3 regions of the Megamonas sp. Calf98-2 genome follow, and region 3 is predicted to be linked to each of the others. Evidence: riboswitches for the same ligand, from Rfam matches in the RefSeq annotation. Region 3 holds a riboswitch; each other region holds the start of a gene.
What was found. Region 3 has a riboswitch for thiamine pyrophosphate ahead of BMX03_RS01025 (cytosine permease). Riboswitches for the same ligand answer to the same signal wherever they lie in the genome.
Positions count from the first base shown of each region.

Region 1: linked by a shared signal. The riboswitch ahead of thiS (sulfur carrier protein ThiS) and the one ahead of BMX03_RS01025 (cytosine permease) in region 3 are both predicted to bind thiamine pyrophosphate.
Region 2: linked by a shared signal. The riboswitch ahead of thiC (phosphomethylpyrimidine synthase ThiC) and the one ahead of BMX03_RS01025 (cytosine permease) in region 3 are both predicted to bind thiamine pyrophosphate.

Region 1 covers NZ_FOCY01000032.1:3,806-10,133, forward strand. Annotated here, with positions in the region: gene BMX03_RS09220 (phospholipase D-like domain-containing protein) at 1-556, opposite strand, end outside; gene BMX03_RS09225 (N-acetylmuramoyl-L-alanine amidase) at 872-1,492, shown strand; gene BMX03_RS09230 (DUF1653 domain-containing protein) at 1,523-1,759, shown strand; gene BMX03_RS09235 (transposase) at 1,806-2,453, opposite strand; gene thiH (2-iminoacetate synthase ThiH) at 2,556-3,773, opposite strand; gene BMX03_RS09245 (thiazole synthase) at 3,812-4,570, opposite strand; gene thiF (sulfur carrier protein ThiS adenylyltransferase ThiF) at 4,586-5,224, opposite strand; gene thiS (sulfur carrier protein ThiS) at 5,227-5,424, opposite strand; TPP riboswitch at 5,621-5,724, opposite strand; gene BMX03_RS09260 (DMT family transporter) at 5,767-6,328, opposite strand, start outside.
Region 2 covers NZ_FOCY01000015.1:35,919-42,246, reverse strand. Annotated here, with positions in the region: gene BMX03_RS05970 (carbon starvation CstA family protein) at 1-1,293, shown strand, start outside; gene deoD (purine-nucleoside phosphorylase) at 1,356-2,072, opposite strand; gene thiC (phosphomethylpyrimidine synthase ThiC) at 2,176-3,480, opposite strand; TPP riboswitch at 3,561-3,660, opposite strand; tRNA gene BMX03_RS05955 (tRNA-Arg) at 3,771-3,847, opposite strand; gene BMX03_RS05950 (hypothetical protein) at 3,920-4,918, opposite strand; gene BMX03_RS05945 (sensor histidine kinase) at 5,030-6,328, opposite strand, start outside.
Region 3 covers NZ_FOCY01000002.1:74,351-80,678, forward strand. Annotated here, with positions in the region: gene glyS (glycine--tRNA ligase subunit beta) at 1-757, opposite strand, end outside; gene glyQ (glycine--tRNA ligase subunit alpha) at 760-1,638, opposite strand; gene BMX03_RS01025 (cytosine permease) at 1,959-3,185, opposite strand; TPP riboswitch at 3,251-3,357, opposite strand; gene rplS (50S ribosomal protein L19) at 3,521-3,862, shown strand; gene lepB (signal peptidase I) at 3,938-4,474, shown strand; gene BMX03_RS01040 (DNA-deoxyinosine glycosylase) at 4,533-5,045, opposite strand; gene clpB (ATP-dependent chaperone ClpB) at 5,294-6,328, shown strand, end outside.

The DNA of each region.
Region 1 (6,328 bases), on a different contig from region 3:
TTATTTCCCATGCATTTTCATTTACTATTTCGCTATTATTTTGTTTGAAATCATTATATATGTTCATATAATAATTGAAAGCATTTTCATCATCAAAATAAACTAACGCTTGATTGCGGTCACTATTAGCTGGTAATTGGTCAAGATTATTACTGCCTAAAATTACTCTAGTTGCTCCTGTCTGCGTATTTTTTAAGCAAAATAATTTTTCAGGATATAATGGCGCATCTGCCAAATATATATTTAAATTACCTTGAGTATATTTTTCTTTAAAATTAGTATAATGTTCTGTTTTATATAATTCCTGCAAAGTATTTCTTTGCATAGCGAATATATTTTCTAAAGTAGATGGTACAAGTGCAAGATTGCCAAAAACAATCTCTACTTTGGTGAATAATTCTAAAAGATTAGCTAAAAAATCTATATTAGTAGCTATATTTATAGTATATAATTCATTAAATCCCTCAAATAAATCCAAATATGATATGTTTTCTGGTGCACAAAATTGAGCTTTTACAACATTTACAGTATGTTGTTTAGTCTTACGGTGTGCCATTAAAAAATTCCTCCTAAAAATTTAACATAAAATAATCCATTATAAATAAGTCCAAATTAGAAATAAATCCTTATATTTCAAGGCTTTATAAAAACTAATTTTTATTGTATCATAAGCAACTACAAATTTCAAAGTGTAGTAAATAAGATACTTTTTAGTTTTATTTTTTGCAATTAATTGAGAAATATTCTCTAAAGCACTTGAAAATACATTTCAATACAATTAATATATTATATTGGAGAAATTTTCTACTAGACTTATAGTTAACTCAAGATGCTATACTATAGATACACTAATTAGGGAAGGACAAATTATATGAATAGACGTGATTTTATAATTAAAGGATTAAAATTAGGTGGAGCATTACTTGCAGGAGCAAATATTTCCACTTTTTTAAATTCTATAGCAAATATTAATAATAATGTAGCTAAAGCAGCTGATTATACATTATATGCTTCTGATTTACCAATTGTTGAAAATTATTTCAATTTTACTTCTTTATCTACTAGACCTAGAACTTCACAAATCATAGTTCATCATTCTGCTATTGGCGGAAATGATGATATCACAGCTGCAGATATCCATCGCATTCATCTGCAAAATGGTTGGTCTGGTATAGGTTATCATATGTTTATTCGTAAAAGTGGTTTAATTGAAACAGGCAGACCATTAGAAGATATTGGCGCACATACTTATCAACATAATAATAGTAGTATTGGTATTTGTTTATCTGGTAATTTTAATGATGAAATGCCTACAGATATGCAAATTGCTTCTGCAAGTAAATTGATTGGTTTATTATGTCAAATGTATAGTTTAAGTCCAAATGAAAATACAGTATTCGGTCATCGTGATTTTAATGCCACTGCTTGTCCTGGTGAAAATCTATATGCAGATTTATATCATCTCCGCCATATGGCTAGTAATTTCATTTGATAATTAAAATTTAAAGGAGAACACAATATAATGAGAGCTTTACCTAAATCAGGGGAAATATGGGTTCACTTCAAAGGTGAAGATAAAAAATATTTGATTATTACTGTAGCTACACATACAGAAACTCATAAACAATTCGTAGTTTATAAAGCTTTATATGGTGATTTTAAAGACTATATTAGACCTTTAGATATGTTTATGAGTGAAGTTGACCGCCAAAAATACCCTGATGTTTCCCAAAAATATCGTTTTGAAAAATTAATTTAACAAAAAAAATCCTATCTCTAAGAAATCACTTAAAGATAGGATTTTTTTATTTATTGAAATTAATTCTAGTATCTAATTTAGGAATGATATTACCATCATCAATGATATTATATTCTAAGTCTGAACTTTCAATTATAGACTTTAAAAAATTATGAACTTCTAATCTTTCATTGATAATTTCTTGTAAATTCATAATCAAAGATAAATCTATACCATCATTTAATACATAATTAGATAATGCCCTCTGAAAAATATCTATCTCGATATTTATACCTGATTGACGAAGCTCCGCAAATTTTTGTGCTACCTCTGTAGTCGCTAATTCTTGCAATTCCTGTTGATAAAAATAATTAGTAACACTGATAGCTACATTACCTATTAAATGACCGATAATAGGTATATTTTCTTCTGACCATATAGCTACATTAGAAGCTGTATCAAAATAGTCTTTATATTTTTCAATTACAGGTCTAGTAGCTTCAATATAATCAATCAACTCTTGTCTATGCTGTGAATCCTTCAATAATTCTAGTAAATCATCCCTTATAGCAGCATTTTCGGGATTTAAAAAGCCAGTAATCGTACTGATTGCCAAATTACTAGTATCTGTAGGCGCTGCTTTAGCAGGAGTTGGCACTAAACATAAACAACATATTAAAAGTACTAGCAAAGATAGCTTTTTTAATATTAGCATACGAATCAAATCCTCCTAAATTTTCTTAAAGAGAAATATTTACTTTGATTAAAGTGTACTTTAGAAATATAGTTTTGTCTAGTGTCTAATTCATAAAATATTCTATACGTATAAATAATCTGCCATAACTGGCTGTAAGCCGTTATGAATTAAATCATGATATACTTCGTCTACAGAACGAGTGTCGGCAATTTCAAATTGAGCATCGCCTTTATCTTCGCTTTCTTGGCTATGTTCACCGATGGCGGTACTTACACCAGCGGAAATTTTTGTAGTAGCGATATTTACGAGATTATCACGAACTCTAGCACATTCTCTAGTAGATATAGTGATACTAGCAGATGGCATAAATAAACGATAAGCACATACAACTTGTAAAAGCTGTGCTTCATGTACATCTTTAGGATTGATTTTATCATTATTGATAATTGGACGAAGGCGAGGGCAAGAAAATGCAATCTCTGCATGTGGATATTTTTGTTGTAAATAATATGCATGCATACCTGTAGCCAAAGCGTCTTTTCTAAAATCATCTAAGCCTAAAAGTGCAGCAAAACCAACACCTCTCATACCGCCACGAATTGCTCTTTCTTGGGCATAGAAACGATAAGGGAAAATACGTTTATGTCCAGCTAAATGAAGTGTTTCATATTTATCACTATTATATGTTTCTTGGAATACAGTTACATAATCCGCACCACATTTTTGTAGATAAGCATATTCATCTGTATTCAATGGATAAATTTCAAGTCCAATAACACGGAAATATTTTTTAGCTATTTTACAAGCTTCACCTATATATTCTATACTGGATTGTTTGCGACTTTCACCTGTTAAAATCAATATTTCCTGCAATCCAGATTTAGCAATTTCCTGCATTTCTTTATCGATTTCATCATAATTCAATTTAGCACGTTTGATTTTATTATGGCAATTAAAACCACAATAGATACAATAATTTTCGCAGTAATTGGCAATATATATTGGTGTGAACATATAGATAGAATTACCAAAAAATCTCTTAGTAGTTTTTTGAGCTTTTTGTGCTATCTGTTCAAGAAATGGAAGTGCTGCTGGAGATAATAAAGCTCTAAAATCTTCTGGTGTAATGTGGTCATGACTAAGTGCAGTTTGTACATCTTGGGCTGTATATTTATCATAATCATAACTATCTATATCAGCTATAACCTTATCTAAAATATCACTAGGTATAACTTCCATATCTGGTAAATATGCCATATGGTCAATACGTTCTTTTTTTAATTCAGCTCTTACTTCATCATTAATAATACTTTCATTAATATGATTATCTTTATTCATTCATCTTACCTCACAATTATTACTGATTAAATTAATAATTAATCTTGTAAAAATCCTGTCAATGGAGAAGATGCACTTGCTCCTTGTGCTTTTATACGACCTAATTTTGCTTCATAAGCGAGGCGTCCTGCTTCAATAGCATAATTAAAAGCTTTTGCCATGCGAACGACATCACCTGCTGTTGCTATAGCAGTATTAGCCATAATAGCAGTGGCACCCATTTCCATAGCTTCACAAGCTTGAGAAGGTCTACCAATACCAGCATCTACGATAATTGGTAAGTCGATTTCATCTATGAGAATTTGAATAAATTCTTTTGTACATAAACCTTTATTAGAGCCGATGGGAGCACCAAGAGGCATTACACAACTAGCACCAGCATTTACTAAATCTCTAGCTACATTTAAATCTGGATACATATAAGGCATAACAGTAAAGCCTTCTTTAGCTAAAACTTCAGTAGCTTTGATAGTTTCATAATTATCAGGTAAAAGATATTTACTATCACGCATAATTTCAATTTTTACTAAGTCACTGCCACAAAGTTCTTTAGATAAACGAGCTATGCGAATTGCTTCATCAGCATTTCTAGCTCCAGAAGTATTAGGAAGTAATGCTATATCTTTAGGAATGTAATCTAAAATATTAGCCATACCGCCATTATTTACACGGCGAAGTGCTAAAGTTACAATTTCAGCTTTTGCTTCATTAATTGCTGCTTGGATTAATTCTAAAGAATATTTACCAGAACCTAAAATAAATCTTGAATTGAATTGATGTTTTCCTAATTGCCACATAATATGATACCTTCTTTATAAATTATTTTCTAAAATCAATTGAGTGATTAAATTTGCTTGATGACCAGCACAAATAGCTACTCTAGGAGCCATTAAACTATTTTCATTGGATAATGCAGTTTTTTCATCACCACAGATATAAAATTTGCCCATCACCTTACGAGTATGAATTTCGTTGCTATGACCAAAACCCGCCATACCACTTCCTGAGATAATATATTTTTCAGGGAAAAGTTCTAATACCTTATTTACTAACATCGCCTTATTTTCAGGAACGTCAAAAGCTTCACAGATGATATCTTCATCTTTAAATAATGAAAAAATATTATCTTCTGTTACCTTTATACAATCAGTAACGATATTTAAATAAGGATTTATCATTTGTAACTGCTCGGCTAAAGCTTGTGTTTTATATTTATTTAGATGTGAGATGAAATAATGTTGTCTATTGAGATTGCTGATATCTACTTTGTCAAAATCAATTAAATGTAAATGACTTACACCTATTCTAGCTAGTGCCACAGCGATATTAGAGCCTAAACCACCAAGACCGGCTATAGCCACTTTAGCGTTGTTCAATTTTTCTTGATTGACTATGCCATGGCGGTCATTTAAAGTTTGATAAATTAATTCTTTTGCCAAAATATCTGCCATTATCAGCCACCACCAACAAAAGTTACGATTTCTAATTTATCATTAGGATTTAAAATAGTTTGCGCATATTTTGCTTTAGGGATTATTTGACCATTTAACTCTATAGCTATCTTATCTAAAGGATAATTATTTTCTTGCAAATAAGTAACTAAATCCATAGGCAAAGATATTTCTTGATTTTGTCCATTAACTATTATCAAAATAAGACCTCCTTATTTTTTATCTTTTAAAAATTTTATTAAAAAAGGAGTCCACAAAAAGATACACCCGCGGTGGTGCACCCCTTCATGAACTCCTGTTCAATCACATGGTCAACTCTATGTGATTTTAAAAATTAATATATAGATGTGCTAAAATAAAAAAGAGATGACAAAATGCCATCTCTTCTAATTGCAAATACATCATAATTATTATCCTACGTTGGCATTATCCAAATCAGGTTATAGGTCGAAGTTCACAACTTCCTCTCAGCCAGTTTACTAGCTCCCTGTTATTAATTTATATATACAATATAATTTATAAATTATCATTTGTCAATAAGTTTAATTATTTTTCTTGAACAACTCACTGACAAGTAAAGAACCTAATATCAAAATCGCCCCAATCCATTGAGAAATACTCATAGGCTCAACTAAAAGAACTGTGGATAAAATAATCGCAGTTACTGGGTCTAAATAACTAAAAATAGCAACTTTTTGTGCTGGTAATTCTTGTAGTGAAGAAAAATATAATAAATATGCTATACCTGTATGTATAATACCTAATATAGCCAAAGATAATAATGAAAAACCACTCATGCTCCATGAATTTCCCTGATAGATTACATAAGGCAATAAAATTATTGAAGCTAATAATAATTGAGCAATACTGCTATCAATGGCAGAAATATCTTTGAAAAATTTATTTGCTAAGACTACAATCGCATAAAATAATGCAGCAGATATTCCATACAATACACCGATAAAATCATTCACACCAGATTGATTATCATTGAATATACCAGCGACTAATGCCATACCTAATAAAGATAAAATTACACAGATGATTTTAAATAAAGATAAACTTTCTTTCAGTATAAATGGAGATAACAATACTACAAAAGTA
Region 2 (6,328 bases), on a different contig from region 3:
CGTTTATTTTTGTTATTCTGTTGGTTATTTACTTTATTAGTAATAGCTGCTTTTGCTGATATAGTAGCGAATACTTTTAATGGATTTAGTAAAGATGGTGCATTAATAACACCAAACGCAGCCGCAGCTTCAATATCCATGTTATTTATTTTTGTAGCTATTTTATTTGGTTTATTCATTAAGAAATTTAAACCGAATGAAAAAGTTCGTCTTGTTTTAGGTATTATTTTATTAATTGCTATGCTTGCTGTGGGTATTGCTTTTCCAATTTATTTAGATAGAATGATTTGGCTCTATGTAGTATTTGCTTATATATTTGCAGCTTCTGTAATGCCTATGTGGATTTTAAAACAGCCTCGCGATTATTTGAGTACATTTTTACTTTTAGCAATGATTGCTGGTGGCGTTATCGGTGTATTAGCAGTAAACCCAACAATTAATATGCCAGCTTTTGTAGGTTTTAATGTAAATGGAAAAGATTTATTCCCAATTTTATTTATAACTATTGCTTGTGGTGCCGTTTCTGGTTTCCATAGCTTAGTATCTTCTGGTACTTCTTCTAAGACTATTTCTAATGAAAAAGATACTTTATTTGTTGGTTATGGTTCTATGCTTGTAGAGTCTGTTTTAGGTGTTGTTTCTTTAGTAATTGTTTGCTCTGCTGCTACTAATGGTCAGTTGCCAGAAGGTACACCTTTCCAGATCTTCTCCACAGCTGTAGCTGGATTTTTCGCTATGTTTGGTATGCCACATGATATAGCAAATTGTATTTTGACTATGTGTGTATCAGCTTTAGCACTTACTTCATTAGATGCAGTAGCTCGTATTGGCCGTATGTCTTTCCAAGAATTATTCAGTGTAGATGAAGGTCAAGAAATGAGTTTTGTACAAAAATTATGTACAAATAAATATTTTGCTACACTTATAACTTTATTTATTGGTTATTTATTATGCCTTGGTGGTTATATGAATATTTGGCCATTATTTGGAGCTGCTAATCAGTTATTATCTGCATTAGTACTTATCTCTTTGGCTATATTCTTAAAAACAACTGGAAGAAAAGGCTTTATGCTTTATATTCCAATGGTAGTTATGTTCTGCGTTACTTTGACAGCTTTAGTAGAAGCTGTGTATTCAATTGTTGTAAAATTATCTATGGGACAATTTGTTTTTGCTGTAGATGGATTACAGTTAATTATCGCGCTTGCATTAATGATATTAGCAGTTTCGGTGACTATTCATTGTGGTAAAGAATTAGTAAATTCTAAGGAAAACATACAAATTAATAATTAATCAATAAAAAGAGCCCTATAAATTATATGCTAGAGCATAAAAGATTTATAGGGCTTTTTTATTTAAATTTCTTTATTATCAATAGCAGTTTCAAGCGCTATTTTAATCATATCATCAAATGATTGTTCACGTTCTTTAGCTGTAGTTTCTTCACCTGTAAATAAGTGATTACTTACAGTAAATACGCCAAGTGCTTGTACATTATAACGAGCAGCAAGCATATAAAGAGCAGAAGTTTCCATTTCTACAGCAAGACAACCATATTGGATTAATTTTTGTAAATCAACTTCTTCATCATAGAAACGGTCTTGGCAATATACATTACCAATTTTTACAGGAATGTTTAATTTTTTAGCGTGATGATATGCTTTGCCTAATAATTCAAAATCAGCAAGTGGAGCATAATGAAGTCCATCACCAAAAGTGCGAACAATAATGCCACTATCAGTAGTTGTTCCTTGAGCGATAACGACATCACGAACATGAACATCATCTTTTAAACCACCACAAGTGCCAACGCGAATTAATTTTTTAGCATGGTAATCGCAGATTAATTCATGTGCATAGATAGAAATAGAAGGAATACCCATACCAGTTCCTTGGATAGAAACTTTATGGCCTTTATAAGTTCCAGTATAGCCAAACATATTGCGAATATGATTGTAGCAGACAGGATTTTCTAGAAATTTTTCAGCGATGTATTTTGCGCGTAATGGGTCGCCAGGAAGTAAAACGACATCAGCAACTTCTCCAATTTTGGCTTCAATATGATTACTCATAACAATACCTTCTTTCATCAATAATTTTATGAGATATAAGAATATCTATAAAAATTTTATCATAATGAATGAAAAAATGCAGGGATTATCCTGCATTTTTAAATTAACAATGTTCGATTGTAGCACCGAGATATTTATTGACGATTTCAACAGCACAATAATCGCCACACATAGAGCAAGCAGTTGTGCCTTCTGGATTGCGTGAAGCGCGTCTTTGACGAGCTGTTTGTGGGTCAATAGCTAAATTCATTTGTTCTTCCCAATCAAGTTTTTTACGAGCTTTAGCCATATTTAAATCCCAATCTTTTGCACCTGGTACATTTTTTACGATATCAGCAGCATGAGCGGCAATTCTAGTTACAATAACACCATCTTTTACATCTTGAACATTTGGTAAAGCAAGATGTTCGGCTGGAGTTACATAGCAAAGAAAATCTGCACCACAAGATGCTGCCATAGTACCACCGATTGCAGCAGTGATATGGTCATATCCAGGAGCTATATCAGTAACAAGTGGGCCAAGAACATAAAATGGAGCATTATGACAAATGCTTTTTTGCAATTTCATATTTGTAGCTATTTGGTCAAATGGTACATGACCTGGACCTTCGACCATGACTTGTACACCTCTATCCCAAGCGCGTTTTACAAGTCCACCTAAATTTAAAAGTTCTTGAATTTGAGCGTGGTCAGTAGCATCAGCAAGACAGCCAGGACGAAGACCATCGCCAAGACTCATAGTAACATCATATTTTGCACAGATATCTAAGATATCATCATAGCGTTCATAAAGTGGATTATTTTTTTCATTGTAGAGCATCCAGCCAGTGATGAATGAACCACCGCGACTAACTACGTCCATATAACGACCTTCTGCTTTCATGCGATTGATTACATCCATAGTTACACCACAGTGAATAGTCATGAAATCGGCGCCATCTTTAGCTTGTTTTTCAATGGCATGAAGTAAATCTTCTTCCGTCATTTTCACGACAGCACCATGAGCTTTGATGGCATCAACTGTTGCCTGATAAATTGGCACAGTTCCTACCATTACAGTGGAATGTTTTAAAATAGCTTGACGAGAAGCATCAATATTATTTCCTGTGCTTAAATCCATTACAGAATGAGCACCAGATGTGATAGCGACATTTAATTTTTTGATTTCAGGAGCTGGGTCAGGAAAAGCACTAGATGTGCCGATATTAGCATTTACTTTAGTACAAAGTCCTTTGCCTACACCATAAGGGTGTAAATTTTGATGATTGATATTAGCACAAATAGCGATAGTACCATTGGCAACGCGTTCACGAAGAGTTTCAATATTCATTTTTTCTTCTTGAGCTACGATTTTCATTTCATCAGTGATTTTACCAGCTCTAGCTGATTGCATTTGTGTCATTGTCATAATTTTGCCTCCATAATATAAGTGATAAATGGCAAAAAAATAAGCAGATATGCAAAGAAAGTTGCAAATCTGCCTTGATAATCATTTATTTGCCACTTCCCTACGTTGGTCTTAACCAAATCAGGTTCTAAGGGTCGGAATATTTCCTCTCAGCTTTTACAAGCACCCCTAGTGGATTTTTAATTTTCTTATATTATAGTTTATTCTTCGAGAAAAAACAAGATTTTAAAAATGAAAATAAAAAAAAGGATATCATTTGATATCCTTTTATTGTTTAATTATTAAATTAATGGTGCGACTGGCGTGAGTCGAACACGCGACCCTTCGCTTAGGAGGCGAATGCTCTATCCGTCTGAGCTACAGCCGCAATTTCAATCTAAATTAGTTAGATGAATTTAATAAGCTAAATTTTAGCATAACTAAAACTAAGTCGCAAATTTTAATTTATAGGAGCTCCAATAGGACCTACAGAGCCAATAGGATTTGTAACACCACTAGCAGCTGGTGATGTTGTAGTAGAGTTTACAGGTGTAGTAGGTGTTGGAGTTGTAGTAGTTGCTGTTGTGTTTGTTGGAACAGTAGCTGTTTTATTGATTTGATAACGTGTTGCCCATTCAGGATATTTATTAGCATAATATCTTATTTTCTTGAATTCTACATCTTCTGTGCTTTCAGGAATGATAGAATGCATATTTTTGTCGAGATTAGGTGTTTTATCAATCCAATTTGTATCAGGGGACCAGAAATTATATTTTAATGTTCTAGCTGTTAAATTTTGTACATTATATTCTTTTTTCATGAATTGGATAGAGGAAACATTACCAGCAGAGTCTTTGTTTTCTTGCCAAATCCAAACAATGATATTGTTATCTATTTGACGAAGTGTTGCTGTATCAGCACTGCTTTCTCCAGATTCATTGCTCCATAAGCCAAGCCAACGAGCATTAGAAATAAGACGACCGCCTTCACCTTTATTAAATACACGGTCTACAATCATAGCATAGAATTTTTCATCAAAAGATTGAGAGTTGATATCTTTATTTACAGGATTATCATATTTAAGTGTATAAAGAGCCTTGCCATCTTTATCATAGAAGATTTCTTCCATATAGCGTAAGGTTCTTTCTTGAGGATTGATTTGAACGCGAGCTAAGCTATAGACTAATTGATTAGGGTCATTGATAGGAAGTTTCATATTAGCTATAGTTTCAGCTGCTCCACCTGGAGCGTAACCTGTTTTTATCCAGTCTGCAATACAAGTAGGAATGTTATTTTGACTAGAAACAGTAGTAATTCTTGTCATAGAAAAATATTTACTATATTTATCATCTGAGCTAATCCAATACCATTCAGAATCAGCCGCAAAACTAATTTGAGTATGGAATAATGTGAAAACCATTAATACAGTAAGACAAATAATATTTTTTATTAATCGCATAAGCATGCACCCTCATTATATATATTATAAAATTTGTTACTCTACTTATTATACCAAAAATTTTAGCTTAAACAATAAGAAAACCCCTAAAATAGGGGTTTAAAAAATTTTTTAATCTGATTTTAAAGAAAAGTGAATTCTAATACAAGTTCCTTCATTAGGTTTACTTTGAATTGTTAAATTAGCATGATGGAATTCAGCAATATGTTTAACGATAGCAAGACCTAAGCCTGTACCTTCTACATTGATTTGAGAACGGGATTTATCAGCACGATAAAATCTTTCAAATACATGTGGTAAATCGTCTGATGCTATACCTATTCCTGTATCTTTTACTTCTAAGATAAGATGATTTTTGTCTTCATTTAATAAAGAAATAAAGACAGAACCATTGGCTTTATTGTATTTTATAGCATTTTCGATGAGGTTATAAATTAATTCTTCGATTAATTGACGAACACCGATAATTTCACTGGTAGGAACTTCTTTAAAAATGAGTTTCACCTGTTTTGTCAATGCTTTATCATTTAGACGTAAAATAATTTGTTTACAGATAGCAGAAAGATTTAGCGGTTCTTTCATAAAGGTACTATTTTTTTCATCAAGTTGAGAAAGTTTGATTATATCTTGAATTAAATTGATTAGACGTTGAGCCTCTTTATAGATTTTGCCAGCAAATAAAGGAATGTCATTTGGTCGAACCATATTATTTTGTAAAAGTTCAGCAAATCCAGAAATAGAAGTGAGTGGTGTTTTTAATTCATGAGATACATTAGCGGAAAATTCTTGGCGCATTTTTTCTGCCATGCGTTTTTCCGTGATATCTACAAAGAGAATTAAAGCACCTTTTACTGTATTATGCTTAGTTACAGGGCTGGCAATGATTTGATAAGTTTTTTTATCAAGAGGTAAATAAAACTCTTGTCGTTCTCCACGCATTACATTTTGAGCAGCTTGATATAATGTTTCATTATTGATAAGCGTAAAGAGATTTTTATCAATATAGTCTATTTTTTCGGCGTTTAAGATATTTAATACACTATGGTTTATAGCTAATATTTTATAAGAATGATTGATTAAGATTAAACCTTCTTCTATATTGTTGATAATCATGGTAAATTCACGCTGTTGATTTTTTAAAGTCTTCATTTGTTGGTGAATTTGCTCATTTTGATTTTCTAAACGAATTAACATAGGATTTAATTCTTCATACAAGTCATTCATAATAGGATGCTCAAGATTGATAGAATTTATAGGTGCAATGATATTTCTAGCCATACGGCGAGCAGCCAATAGAGAAGTTAAATAGATTAATAACATCATAGCTAACAATATCGGCAAAGCTTCTTGAACCATATCGTATGCACTGACATTATTGCGAGAAAGACGTAAAACAGAATTATCATCTAA
Region 3 (6,328 bases):
TTGGATATTCTACAAGATAAATTACTTCTTCTAATAAATCTTCAGTGATTTCTGCATGACCATTATGAGCTTTTGCAATTTCTTCAATCTGTGCTTTGATGATATCGCGACGTTTTTCTTGGTCTACAATAATAAATGCATCTTTACAAGCTTGTTCATAATCACTTGCTTTATTGATTGTGAAATCGCCTTCACTTAAGAAACGATGACCACGAGATACGCGACCAGATTTTACATTAGCTACTGTAAAATCAATTACTTCTTCATCATACAAAGCTACGAGCCAACGAAGTGGACGTACAAAGCGGAAATCTAAATCGCCCCAACGCATATTTTTAGGGAAGTTCAAACCTTCTACTAATTCTTTTAATAAAGTAGGTAAAAGTTCTACAGTCTGTTTGCCTTCTTCGCTGGAAACAGCATATACATAACCATCTTTTACTACTAAATCAGCAACATCTACTTTTTTACCACGAGCAAAACCAATAGCTGCTTTTGTAGGATTGCCATCTTTATCAAAAGCGATAGCAGTAGATGGGCCTTTATATTCACTAGATGCACCTTGTTGAGTTTCTGCAAGATTTTTTACTAAAAGTGCAGTTCTGCGAGGTGTACCAAGAGTTGTTACTTCATCAAAATCAAGACGCATTTCTTGAAATTTTGCAGTTGCTTTTTCTTTTAATTGAGCTAAAATTCCTGGCATAAAATGAGCAGGAACTTCTTCTGTACCAATTTCTAATAATAAATCTTTAGCCATTATTATTTTGCTCCTTTCTTCAAGAGAGGATAGCCGAGTTCTTCACGCTGTTTTAAATAACATTGAGCACAAAGACGAGCAAGATTACGTACACGAGAAATAAACGCTGTACGTTCAGATACGCTGATTGCTCCACGAGAATCAAGCAAGTTAAATGTATGAGAACATTTCAATACATAATCATATGCTGGATGAACATAGCCAAGCTCAATTACGCGAACAGCTTCTTTTTCGTATTTATCGAAAAGGTCAAATAAAAGAGCAGTATCTGCAAGTTCAAAGTTATAAGTGGATTGTTCAAATTCATTTTGATGGAATACATCACCATAAGTGTATGTGCCATTCCAATCAATATCATAAACATTTTCTTTTTCTTGAATATACATTGCAATACGTTCAAGACCATAAGTGATTTCAGAAGCTACAGGTTTTACATCAACACTACCTACTTGTTGGAAATAAGTAAACTGTGTGATTTCCATACCATCAAGCCAAACTTCCCAACCAAGACCCCAAGCACCAAGTGTTGGAGATTCCCAGTTATCTTCAACAAAACGGATATCATGTTCTTTTTCATTAATACCGAGTTTTGCTAAGCTCTGTAAATAAAGTTCCTGAATATTATCAGGAGATGGTTTCATAATTACCTGGAATTGATGATGTTGGAATAAACGGTTAGGATTTTCACCATAACGACCATCAGCTGGACGGCGAGATGGTTCTACATATGCTACATGCCAAGGTTCAGGGCCAAGTACACGTAAAAATGTAGAAGGGTTCATAGTACCTGCACCTTTTTCCACGTCATAAGGTTGAGCTAAAATACAGCCTTGCTTAGACCAAAATTCCTGCAAAGTCAGGATAATTTCCTGAAATGTCATAAATATACCTCCTTGATATTCATGGGCGACAAAATAAAAAATCTCGCCCATGTAACAACAAAATGTTACAGGGACGAGATGTATTCCCGCGGTTCCACCCTGATTGACTTAAATATATTTAAGTCCTCTTTAGAATGTTATTTATTATTATAAAGCTCCCTAGTGCCATTCACTTTTTGTAGTCTTACACCATCACTACTCGCTGATTAAAGTTACTTTTCTAGTTCATTGCTGTACATAAAGTCTAGCAAAAGAAAAAATCCTTGTCAATATATTTATGTTGTTTACTTTTAGATTTATGGCTAAATAATAAAATACTTTTAATATCTCTTATTCAAACTAAATCTTTTTGCCCCAATCAATTGATTAACAAAAATATTAATAATGGCTATAGCTAACATAACTGGCACAGTAATCCCAATAAAAGTGCTATAATCAATCAACAATTCATAAGCTATAAAACCAATTAACCATAAAAGACAATTTTTACCAGTGATAAGTGAATTTTGATGATAAATATTATGGCTAAAGAAATATTCAGAAAAAGCAATAGCAAATAACGGTGCAAAAGTTGCTGCTATAAAATAAAGGAAAGTTTCATATTGTTCCATGGATAAGAAAATAGCAAGCAATGTAGAAATTATACATACAAAAAACGCTGTATATTTTACATCTAATTGATTACTGATATGATTTAAACAAATACTTGAAGAATTTATCGTAATGAAATTTGTTGTTACTGTAGATAATAAAATAACAACTAAAGAAATAACACCTAATCCAGATAACATGAAAATATCACAAATATCTGTTATCCCATAATGAACAGCACTACCTAAGCCAATTGTATACATTAAAATACTGCCAAAACAATATGCCACTACACAGCTCAATGTACCTGTAGATTGATTTTTAAGTGTTCTTGTATAATCTGAAATAACTGGCATCCATGATAAACACATAGCAATATTTAATTCTACCACCATGCCAAAACTCATACTTTCATCTAAAGAAGTTACCACTTCATTTGCAGAAACTACAGCCCCAAAACCTAAATATAAAGAAGCAAGCAATAAACAAAGCATTACTACTTTATTTATCTTACTTACAAAATCCATTGTACTAAAAATCCAAATGCAAGGAAAAAGACCTATGATAATTGTCCATAAAATAGTATTTTCTCCCATATTCCATAAAGATGCCATTAATTTATTGAAAGCTTGTGCCCCAATGATGGTCATTATAGAAGTCCAACCTATTAATTGAATAGTATTTAATAGAGAGAAACTAACAGAACCCAACTTACCAAAAGATAAATTAATACTTTCAGAAGCACTGCAACGTTTATTAGCACCGATAATCCCTGCTAAGTAAAGAATAATTCCGCCAATTACATGACCTACTAAAATAGCTAAAAATCCATCTTTCATGCCAAGTGGTGCTAAAAAAGTTCCTGTCATGATTTCAGCCACAGAAACTGCTGTACCAAACCAAATCAATGATACATTAAAACTAGAGTTATTTGTTGATGTAAAAAATGTAGACAAAAAATCACCTCATAAAAAATAAAAATATTAAAAAAAGGAAATAGCCCTGCCATTTCCTTGAAAATACGTAATCAAACTAATATTTCCCTACGTTGGCATTATCCAAATCAGGTCATAGGTCGAAGTTCACAACTTCCTCTCAGCCTGTCTACAAGCTCCCTTTTTCATATTCTGCCTTTAATATAAATTATCCTAAAATATTTGTCAAATTCTCGAAAAATCTCCAAAAAATATATTGCATAGCCCATTTTTATATGATAAAATAGCCTAGTATGCAACAAACGGTCCGCTGTGAGATATTCTTATATGAACGTTTGAATTAAGGAGGAAAAATAATGAATATTATTCAGGCTTTAGAACAGGAACAATTACGTAACGATATCCCTAAATTCATCCCTGGCGATAGCGTTCGCGTACATGTAAAAGTAGTTGAAGGATCCAACGAACGTATTCAGATGTTCGAAGGTGTTGTAATCGCTCGCCAAGGTTCTGGCGTTCGTGAAAACTTCACAGTAAGAAGAATTTCTTATGGTGTTGGTATTGAACGTACTTTCCCAGTACATTCCCCACGCCTTGCAAAAATCGAAGTTACTCGTAGAGGTATTGTTCGTAGAGCAAAACTTTATTATCTTCGTAACCTTACTGGTAAAGCTGCTCGTATTAAAGAAAGACGCTAATATCTTCATAAGAGGGACTGCCTATGGCAAGTCCCTTTTGTTTTATTAGTATGTTCTAGTAGAGGGAGGATTATCATGGCTGATAAAAAAGAGTCATCTTTAGGTAGTGAAATTAAAGATTGGGTTATTTCCATAGCTATCGCTGTTGTCTTAGCCTTATTCATTCGTCATTTTGTAGTAGAATTATATTTAGTTGATGGACCTTCTATGCGTCCGACATTACAAAATCAAGAACGTTTAGTCGTTAATAAATTTATTTATAATTTACATGACCCTGAACGTGGAGATATTTTAGTATTCCAATATCCAAAAGACCCTAGCCGTGATTTTATCAAGCGTGTAATTGCAATTCCTGGAGATACTATCGAAATTAAAGATGGTCATGTTTATGTAAATGGGGAATTAAAAAATGAACCATATATCTTAAGCACAACTAGAGGAGATTATCCACTGGCTACTGTACCAGAAGGACATATCTTTGTAATGGGCGATAACCGCAACAATTCCGAAGATAGTCGTTTCGCTGATGTAGGCATGGTACCATTTGATTTAATCAAAGGTAAAGCTGTTTTAATCTTCTGGCCAATCGATAAAATAAAAACATTACCATGATAATAACGAAAAGGTACCTATGAAATATTTTGTAGGTACCTTTTTTATTTTATAAAATCTATTTATTGTTTATATGTCTAGCTAAAGCTTGTTGCCAAACTTCTTGAAGCATTGGCAAACGAAATTTAGCATTGGCTGGACTTGTAGATGGTAATGTATAAAAAGTATATGTTTCATCTTTTAAAATATCTTTATTATATTTCTTAAAGCACTGAAAAGATTTTCCGCCATTAAAACAAATAGTTTTTATTTTAGGATATTTAGCAAATAAAGCTTTAAAATCATTTGGTACTTCATCACAAATGGCACTATCTAAACTACCTTCTCGAATACAAGAATCTATTGAGTCCCAAAGAGCAATATGATTTTTTCTCAATAAATCTAGTCTCTCTTGATAAATAGTTGGTATTATTCCTTCATTAAAAAATATAGCCATTAATTTCCAAAATCTATTTTGAGGATGTGCATAATATTGTTGTTGTTCCAAAGATTTTACACTTGGCATTGAACCTAAAATAATAGTAGTACAATTTTCATCAATAGATGGAGCAAAACCTATGAGTCTTTCCATAAATAAAATCACCTCTATCCTATTATAATATAAAGATTTTCAGTGTAGCTAAAATTTTTTTAAAGGAAAAGTCAAAAAGTCAAAAATAATGTTTGACAATTTGACTTTTAGCTTTTATAATATGTTTTGTAAGCAGATATTAAAACTAAAGTAAAATATAATTTATTATTTTAGTATAATAACTACTTCAATGAATTTATACTTTTATTAATTTGAATACTACTCATCATGACTTGGAGGTATACATCATGGGTGAAGAAAAATATACACAAAAAGTTTTAGAAGCTATGCAATCCGCACAGCAAGAAGCAGCACTTCGCTATCATCAAGAAATCACATCAGCTCATGTACTTTCAGCCTTAATCAAAGAACCTGAAGGTTTACTCGCTACTATTTTTGCTGAATGTCGAGTAGATTTACCTATGCTCAAAGCAAAACTAGAACAAATGCTCAAAAAAATTCCTAGTGTAAAAGGTCAAAGCCGTCTAGGTATGAGCACTGAAATGGTTCGTGTATTAGGCAGAGCAGCAAAACTTGCCGAAAACATGAATGATGAATATATAAGTACAGAACATTTATTATTAGCTATTGTCAGCGATAGCGATGATGAAATGCAAGCACTATGTAGAGAATTCAATCTACATCAAAATAAAATCCAATCTGTAATTAAATCAGAACGTAAACAAAATGTAAATAGTGATAATCCTGAAAGTGGTTATAAATCACTTGAAAAATACGGTCGTGATTTAACAGCTATGGCAAGAGTTGGTAAGCTCGACCCTGTTATTGGCCGTGATGAAGAAATCCGCCGTACTATCGAAATCTTATCTCGTCGTACTAAAAATAACCCAGTATTAATCGGTGAACCTGGTGTTGGTAAAACTGCTATCGTTGAAGGTTTAGCTCGCCGTATCGTAGCAGGTGATGTTCCAGAATCGCTAAAAAATAAAACATTATATTCTCTCGATATGGGCTCATTAATCGCTGGTGCTAAATATCGTGGTGAATTCGAAGAACGTCTAAAATCTGTATTAAATGAAATCTCTAAATCCGATGGACAGATTTTATTATTCATCGATGAAATTCACACTGTAGTAGGTGCAGGTGCAACTGAAGGTGCCATGGATGCTGGTAACTTATTAAAACCAATGTTAGCACGTGGACAACTCCGTTGTATTGGTGCCACTACTTTAAATGAATATCGTAAATATATTGAAAAAGATACAGCTCTTGAACGTCGTTTCCAACCTGTAATGGTAGGTCAGCCATCTGTAGAAGATACT